2 regions of the Nonomuraea sp. NPDC005730 genome follow, and region 1 is predicted to be linked to the other one. Evidence: riboswitches for the same ligand, from Rfam matches in the RefSeq annotation. Region 1 holds a riboswitch; the other holds the start of a gene.
The links. A riboswitch is a leader RNA that binds a small molecule or an ion and turns the genes downstream of it on or off. The one in region 1 is predicted to bind cyclic di-AMP.

Region 2: linked by a shared signal. The riboswitch ahead of ABZ444_RS19880 (hypothetical protein) and the one ahead of ABZ444_RS39025 (CHAP domain-containing protein) in region 1 are both predicted to bind cyclic di-AMP.

Annotation. Positions count from the first base shown of each region.
Region 1 covers NZ_JBEXYK010000054.1:12,183-16,438, forward strand. The annotation lists gene ABZ444_RS39010 (RNA polymerase sigma factor) at 1-247, opposite strand, end outside; gene ABZ444_RS39015 (YciI family protein) at 293-730, opposite strand; gene ABZ444_RS39020 (methyltransferase) at 888-1,706, shown strand; gene ABZ444_RS39025 (CHAP domain-containing protein) at 1,760-2,455, opposite strand; cyclic di-AMP (ydaO/yuaA leader) riboswitch at 2,468-2,605, opposite strand; gene ABZ444_RS39030 (Gfo/Idh/MocA family oxidoreductase) at 2,723-3,676, opposite strand; gene ABZ444_RS39035 (aldo/keto reductase) at 3,696-4,256, opposite strand, start outside.
Region 2 covers NZ_JBEXYK010000015.1:42,463-46,718, reverse strand. The annotation lists gene ABZ444_RS19885 (alpha/beta hydrolase) at 1-523, opposite strand, end outside; gene ABZ444_RS19880 (hypothetical protein) at 578-1,291, opposite strand; cyclic di-AMP (ydaO/yuaA leader) riboswitch at 1,468-1,602, opposite strand; gene ABZ444_RS19875 (DUF5302 domain-containing protein) at 1,768-1,968, opposite strand; gene ABZ444_RS19870 (MDR family MFS transporter) at 2,016-3,470, opposite strand; gene ABZ444_RS19865 (PadR family transcriptional regulator) at 3,527-4,024, shown strand; gene ABZ444_RS19860 (rod shape-determining protein) at 4,109-4,256, shown strand, end outside.

The DNA.
Region 1 (4,256 bases):
TGCGGGACATCCGCTCGTTCCTGCGGATCAGGTCGACGGCGCGGCGCTTGGACACCGTCATCAGCCAGGCGCCCGGGTTGCGTGGCACGCCCGACCCCGGCCACTGCTCCAGGGCCGCGACCAGCGCGTCCTGGGCCAGTTCCTCGGCCAGGCCGACGTCGCGGACCAGCCCGGCCAGGCCGGCGATGAGCCGGGGCGCCTCGATCCGCCAGACCGCCTCGATCGCCCGGTGGGTGTCGGAAGCCATCACCGGCTCATGACACCAGCACCGTCCTCGGTCCGCAAGCCGGGGTCAGCTCTCCTGCCCGCCCAGGCGCCGGCGCATGGCCTTCTCCCGCTCGATCTCCGCCGGGTCGGAGGAGGCCGCGTCGGGCGCGTCGGAGGCGTCGTACACCCGCCACACGTCCAGCCCGGTCCCGTCGTGGCCCTCGGGGACGGGCACCCGCATGGCCCATTCCAGGGCCTCCTCCCTGGACTTCACCTGGATCAGCCAGAACCCCGCGATCAGCTCCTTGGCCTCGGCGAACGGGCCGTCGATCACCGTGGCCCGGCCGCCGCTGTAGGCGATCTGCGCGCCCTGTGAGCTCGGGTAGAGCCCCTCGGCGGCCAGCAGCACCCCCGCCTTGGCCAGCGCCTCGTTGTAGGCGTGCATGTTGTCGACGAGCTCCTGGCTGGGCAGCGCCCCGGCCTCGGTCTCCGCGTTGGCCTTGCCGACGATCATGAATTTCATCCTGCACGTCCCTTCCGTCCGCGGCCCCTGGGCGGAGCCGGTCTCGCCGAAGCGTCGAACGGGCGCCGGCCGGATCGACACGCGGGCGCGGACCCGTCCGTTCCCAGGGCACCGTACCGGTCGAGCGGCCGCGTGGCCGATGTGCCATCCTCGCCCCATGCCCCAACCCGCACAAGACGCCCCCGTCCCCAACCGGGCCCTCTGGGACGAGCGCGCCCGCGTCCACGGCTCCACCTCAGCCGACCGGTTCTACGACGTCGACGCCTTCCTCGCCGGCCGGCAGACCCTCTACGCGCTCGAACGCCGCCTGGCCGGCGACGTCGCCGGAAAGGACCTGCTCCACCTGCAGTGCCACTTCGGCCTGGACACGCTGAGCTGGGCACGTCTCGGAGCGCGGGTGACCGGCGTGGACTTCTCCCCGGTGGCGGTCGCGCGCGCCCGCGACCTGGCGGCCAGGGCCGGGCTGGCGGCCACGTTCGTGGAGGCCGACACGCAGCGGCTGCCGGAGTCGCTGGCCGGCGGCTTCGACGTGGCGGTGGCCACGTACGGCGTGTTGTGCTGGATCGGCGATCTGGGCGCCTGGATGCGCGGCGCGGCCATGGCGCTGCGGCCCGGCGGGCGGCTGGTGCTGGTCGACCTGCATCCGGCCTACCAGACGGTGGCCTCGCTCGACCCGCTGGTGGCCGACTGGCCCTACGGCGGCGGGCAGGCCCACCGGGAGACGGTGACCGGCACGTACGCCGACGCCGGAGTGGTGACCGAGGCCCACGAGGCGGTCGAGTACCCGTACTCGGTGGGCGAGATCGTCACCGCGGCGGCGCGGGCCGGGCTCACGGTGGCCGAGCTGGGCGAGCACGTCGAGACCGACATCGACCCGCGCGGCCTGCTGTCCGAGGGCGCGGACGGCCGGTACCGGTTCCCGTTCGGGGACTCGCACCTGCCGATCCTCTACTCGCTGGTGGCGGTCCGGCCCTGAGACGCGGCGAGCGCGCGTCCCTCGTGCGGGACGCGCGCTCGGAGCGGGGGAGGTCAGCTCGCGTACTGGGGGTATCCGTAGCCGACGACCTGCGACTTCGGACGGACGCGCTCCTCTACCTTGCCGTTGCCGGTGTTGCCCTCGACCGTGGAGATCGTGCCGTCGTGGTTGTCCTTGACGACGAAGCCGACGTGCTGGATGGCGTCCAGGCTCTTGCTGCCGCCCCAGGAGAAGAAGACCACCGCGCCGGGCCTGGCCTCGGCGCCCCAGCGGTCGTTGGCGGCGAACCACTTGGCGTGGGCCACGGTCCAGGCGTCCCAGCCGACCTGCGGGCGGGCGCCGGTCTGCTCGCCGACCCAGGAGACGAAGATCGAGCACCAGGGCGCGTTCAGGTACATCGCGCGGGTGCCGCCGTCGCGGGCGATGGTCTCGGCGGCGCGCCGGGAGTCGGCGTACCACTTCTGGAACTTGGTGCCGCCGCCGTAGGCGTTCTCGGAGGTGCCGACCTGGGACTTGGCCATGGCCAGGACCTGCTCGGCGGTGACGTTGACCTGGGTCTCCTCCGCCTTGCGGGTCTGGGCGGCGGCCTGCGGCGCGACGGCCGAGTGGCCGGTCGCGGCGGCCGGGCCGGTGCTGTCGGCGGCGGCGGCGGTGGCGTGGCCGCCGATGGCGGAGGCGAGGATGGCCGCGCCGAGCGCGGCGTGGGCGTAGTTGATCTTCGGGGCACGGATGGGACGGTGCGTGGCCATCGAGGGCATTACTCCTTGCTTCCATGCCGCTTACCGGGTTAGCTGACGGGTTCGGACGTGGAAGCTGCCCTACGGCACCGAAGTGCCGATTCACCCCAAAGGACGTGGGTCCCCGGTTCCGCCCGGAGGCGGATTCAGCGGTCACAGGACGATCCTGTGAAATGTCTTGCGATGGTTGGACAAAGCCGGTCAAACCGGACGTCTGCCGCGAGATGCCCCATAAGGTAATACATCGGGCAAGAGCAAGGCAAATGCCTAAAGGTCCAGCTAGGAGAGCTGGGCCCTCGCTTCGGCCAGAAGCCCCATCATGGCAAGGGATTCGTCAAGCGGCATGACCGCGCTCTCCGTCCGGCCCTCGATCGTGGCCGCGCGCACCTCGCGCAGCTCACCCGCGTAACCGTTGTCGGCCGGGTCGAGCACCAGCTCCTCCGTCTCCATCGACGGCCCCGACAGCAGCACCCGCTGCGGCGCCCAGAACGGCGCCAGGATGTCGGCCCGCATCGACGTGCCCACCACGCTCGCGTCGTTGGGGTGATGCGCCAGCAGCGACACGTCCACCAGGGCCCGCCGCCCGCCCGGGTACAGCAGCAGCCCGCCGGCCTCGGCGTCGACCCCGCTGGGCGCCAGCGAGCCGGCCACGCGCAGCTCCGCGGGCATGCCGAGCAGCAACTGGGCCAGCCCGAACGGGTAGATCCCCAGGTCGAGCAGGGCCCCGCCGCCCAGCTCCGGCGCCCACAAGCGGTGGGCGGGGTCATAGGGCAGCGCGAAGCCGAACGAGGCCCGCACCGACCGGATCTCACCGAAGCGCGGATCGGCCGCCACCCGCTGGATGAGCGGGTTGAAGCGCATCCACATGGCCTCCATGAGGAAGACCCCGGCCGCGCGGGCCAGCGCCACCATGCGCTCGGCGTCGGCCACGTCGGCCGCCAGCGGCTTCTCGCACAGCACCGACTTGCCCGCCGCGATGGCGGCCTCGGCCACCTCCAGGTGCTGGGCGTGCGGCGTGGCGACGTAGATCGCGTCGACGGCCGGATCGGCGCACAGGGCCTCGTAGGAGCCGTAGGCGGACTCCGCGCCCAGCTCGTCGGCCAGCGCCCGCGCCCTGAGCGGGCTCCGCGAGCCGACGGCGGCCACCCGCATGCCGGGCTCGGCCACGATGGCCGCCCCCACGGTACGCGCGATGCCGCCGGTCGCCGCTATTCCCCAGGTGAAATCTCGCACGACCGAGATCGTAGAGCGCTCAGGTCAGGTTGAACGAGTCGGGGTCGGGCCCGATCCGCCGCCCCGCGTTCATCGCGCCGATGGCCGCCATGTCCTCGGTGTCGAGGATGAAGCCGAACACGTCGATGTTCTCCTCGATCCGCGAGGGCGTGACCGACTTGGGGATCACCACGTTGCCGAGCTGCAGGTGCCAGCGGAGCACGATCTGCGCGGGCGTCTTGCCGTACTTCTCCGACAGCACGCGCAGCGCCGGGTCGGCCAGCAGCCCCTTGCCCTGCCCGAGCGGGCTCCACGCCTCGGTCAGGATGCCGTTGGCCTCGTGGAAGGCCCGCATCTCGCGCTGCTGGAAGTACGGGTGGAGCTCGATCTGGTTGATCGACGGCGTGATGTCGGTCTCCTCCATCAGCCGGGTCAGGGTGGCGACGGTGAAGTTGGAGACCCCGATGGCCTTGACCCGGCCGTCCCGGTAGATCTTCTCCAGCGCCCGCCAGGCCTGGACGTACCTGTCCTGCTCCGGGGCCGGCCAGTGGATCAGGAAAAGATCTACGTAGTCGAGGCCCAGGCGGGCCAGGCTCTCGTC
Region 2 (4,256 bases), on a different contig from region 1:
GGGACCCGAGCACGGCCCAGGTCGTCAGCGCGCCGGCGACGACCGTCTCGCGGTCGGTCGCGGGCTTGGCGAGGAGCACCGCGGCGGCCGCCTCGGTCGGCGGGGCCGCCTGCGGGCTGGGCGTGGACATGATCGAGGTCAGGCTCAGCACGCGGGCGGGGTGCCGGATGGCCAGCGCCTGGGCGATCATCCCGCCCATCGAGGCGCCGACGACGTGCGCGGCGGGCAGGCCCAGGACGTCCATGAGCCCGGCGCTGTCGTCGGCCAGATCGTCCAGCACATACGGCGAGGGCGCACCCCAGGCGGGCACGCCCTCGTCGTGGAGATGGGTGGACAGGCCCGCGTCGCGGTTGTCGAACCTGACGACGTGGTGGCCCTGCTCGGCCAGGAGTTCACAGAACTCGTCGTCCCAGTGGATGAGCTGGGCGCCGAGTCCCATGATGAGCAGCAGGGGCCGGCCCGCGGGTGAGCCGAAGCTCTCGTAGGCGATCTCGATGCCGTTGGCGGCTGCGCGCTGGATCACAGCGACCAGAATGTCATTCTAGTCGCGAGGCGTAAAGAGCGGTTTGTCTGGAGATCAGTCGTTGAGCAGCTTGCGCAGACGCTCGCCGCCGAGCACCACGCCGCCGCCGGCCAGCACCAGCGCGCCGGCCATGACGGTGCCGCCCATCGCGACGGTCTTGCCGACCTCGCCCTGGCCGCCGGCGGAACCGGCCGCGTCGTCGGCCGGCTTTTCGGCCAGCACCTTGGGGGGCTCGGCCGGGTTGGCGTCGAACCTGCCCCACGCGCCGCTGGAGAAGGCCACGGGGTAGTTCTTCTTGCCCTTGCCCTCGCCCCACTTGGTGATGACGTAGTCGATCTTGATGTGGCCGCGGCCGCCGTTGCCGTCCACGCCGAGGGTGTCGGGGTTGAAGGTGCCGCCGGTCAGCTCGGCGAAGGTCTTGGCGTCGAGGTCGAGCATGACGCCACGGCTGGAGGGCTCGCCGGGGCCGCGGTCGCCCACGAAGAACGGCATCTTCTTGCCGTTGAAGGTCACGTACCCCTCGGTCATGAGGGGCCAGCTCGGGCTGGCGGCCAGGCCCTTCTGCATGGGCTTGCCGCTGGCGGGGAGACCGGTGTCGCCGGCGCGGCCGGAGGAGTCGTCCCAGAAGTAGGAGGCCTTGGTGGAACCCTTGAGCAGGATCTTCTGGTCGTCGCCGGTGTCGGCGTGGGCGCCGGTGGCGGAGATCGTCAGCGCGCCCAGGGCGGACACGGACAGCAGAGCGAGAGAGCGCAGGCCAAATCGAGACATGAAGTAGTGAAGTCCTTCGCGAGGGGACAGGGGGAACGCGCGTGACTACGGTGCGTAACCGGGCAGAACGCCGAAAAGGTGGTTACGCGGCGCGTGGGGGAAGTCGGGGAAGAGACCGCTCAGCAGGCGGTCGTCACTACACTGTCCGGGGGTACGACGAGGTGGTACATACGGTGAAGTCCTCTCCATCTCGCCTACCGGGTTAGCTGACGGGTTCGGGCGTGGAGATGCCCTACCGGCACGTGGCCGGATTCACCCCAATGAGATGGGTCCCCGGTTCCCGACACGTCGGGATTCGGCGCCAGCTGTCGTCCCTCTCCTGGTAGGGACTACGCCACCAGCTGGTAATTGGTTAAGACGGTACCCAGAGATTCGGACAAATACAAACGAATCGTCATGAACCGGGTAAAGATCTACCTGTCGAGGTAAAGAGAAAGGGGGCACGGCATGCCGTACCCCCTGCGAAATCGGGCCTTTCAGCCGCCGCTCTTGCGCCTGAAGGATCTTTTACTCGCTGCCGGACCGTGCGCCCCGTGGATCTTCGACGGGTCCACGCCCCTGCCACCCGCGGCCGAGTCGGCCTGCTGCCCGCGCTTGCGTTCCAACGCCTCGCGGAACTTGCGCTTCATCTCGTCCTCGGGAGTCTCGCTGACTTCCGGCTCCGGTGTTTCCGCCATGAGGACCTCCTGGTTCTGGGGACATCCACAGCTTCGCACGACGTCGCTCACGACGCGAAACCGGCCTCCACTCTGCTTTCCGCGGCGGGCGTCTCCTCCAGCCGCCTGCCGGGCATCATCACCAGCGCGACCAGGGCGATCACCGCGCCCGCCACGCCCAGCGACGGGATGACCACGGCCGCCGCCGAGGCGTGCGCGGCCGCGAGCCCGTGCACGGGCGCGTCCGTGGTGATGACCGACGTGTACGCGGTGCCGGCCAGCGCCAGTGCCACCGAGCCGCCGATCTGCCGGAAGAAGGTGAGGTTGGCCGAGGCCGTGCCGATGTACCGCGGCGCGACGGCCTGCTGCACGGCCACGGTCAGCCCCGACAACATCGGCCCCATGCCGAGCCCGAGCAGCGCCATCCACCCGGCCAGCAGCAGGCCGTCGGTGCGCACGGTGAGGTTCAGGCAGAGCAGGCTGCCGGCCACCAGCAGGAACGGCGCCCCGACCAGCCACGGCTTGTACGTGCGCGTCCTGGACATCAGCGTGCCCATGAGCGCGCTGCCCGCCACCATGGCCAGCGTCATCGGGTAGATCCGCAGCCCGGACTCGGTGGCGCTGACGCCCAGCGCCTGCTGGAAGTAGCGCGGCAGGAACACCACGCCGGCGTACATGCAGAAGGCGGTGAAGAAGGAGGTCGCGTTGACCAGCGTGTACGTACGGTCCCGGAACAGGTGCATCGGCATGACCGGGTTCGCCGCCCGCAGCTCGACCAGCACGAACACGGCCAGCAGGAGCAGCGCCAGCAGGATCGGCCCGGCCACCGGCGGAGACGTCCAGGAGTTGCCGTCCAGGCCCTTCTCGGTCAGGCCGAGCAGCAGGGCGCTGATGGCCACGCTGAACACCGCGATGCCCGCGTAGTCCGGCCGGCCCCCGCCGCCGGTGCCCGGACGGAACGGCAGCCGCAGCACCACGATCGCGATCAGCACGATCCCGAGCGGCACGTTCACATAGAAGGCCCACCGCCAGCTCGCGTGGTCGGTGAACAACCCGCCCAGGAAGGGCCCGGCCAGGTACGTCAACGCCATCACGCCGCCGAGTGCGCCCTGCACGCGGGCGCCGTTGCGTCCGGGCGGGAACATCTCCATCACCAGGGCCAGCGACAGCGGCAACAACGCGCCCGCGCCCAGCCCCTGCACGGCGCGGAAGGCGATGAGCTGGGTCATGTCCTGGGCGAGCCCGCACAATGCCGATCCGACCACGAACACCGACATCCCGACGAGCAGCAGCGGCTTCCTGCCGTGCTGGTCGGAGAGCCGGCCGTACAGCGGGACGGTCACGGTGGAGGTGAGCAGGTAGGCCGTGACCACCCAGGTGTAGAGCCGGGTGCCGCCCAGCTCGCCGGTGATGCGCGGCAACGCGGTGCCGACGATCGTCTGGTCGAGCATCGCCAGGAACATCCCGCCGAGCACCGCCAGCAACACCAGCCCGTTGCCCCTGGCCTTCATGTCATTAGTCACAGGTGAAGATTGATATGTAAGAGCTGACATGTCAAGTCTTCGCTATGCTGGCGGACATGTCCCTGCGGATCGCGCTCCTCGGCCTGCTCGCCACCAAAGGCCCGGCCAGCGGCTACGACCTGGCCAAGAAGTTCGAGCACTCGCTCAACCACGTCTGGCAGGCGGGGCACACGCAGATCTATCCGGAGCTGGTCAAGATGGCCGCCGACGGCCTGGTGACGGTCGAGCACGAGGGCGCCCGAGGCCGCAAGATCTACGCCATCACCGCCGAGGGCCGCGCGCTGGTCACCGAGTGGCTGGTCGGCCACGACCCGTCGGCGACCGTGCGCAGCGAGACCGCTCTCCAGGCGTTCCTGCTGGCCCTGCTCGACACCGAGCAGGCCGTCGCCGTGGTCGAGCGCATCAAGGCGCACTTCCAGGCCCGTCTCGCGGTGCTCGACTGCCGGCCCGGGGGCCTGTTCGGCCAGTACGCGCTGTCCCTCGGCCTGCACCAGGCGCGCTCCGGCATCGAGTGGGCCGACGAGACCCTGGCCGCCCTGAGGCGCGAAGGGTAAAACCGAACTCTTCGGTTCCTGGTGTTGCGTTGGAGAAGCGCCGGATATACACCCAGGCATGATGCTCAACCTCCCCGTACGGCGATGAGCCTCCTGGGTCGTGACCTGGCGATCGACCTCGGCGCGGCCGGCACGAGGATCTACGCCAAGGGCAGGGGCATCGTGCTGGACGAGCCGTCGGCCGTCCTGCGCGACAGGGAGACGGGCAAGGTCCTCGGCTACGGCACCGAGG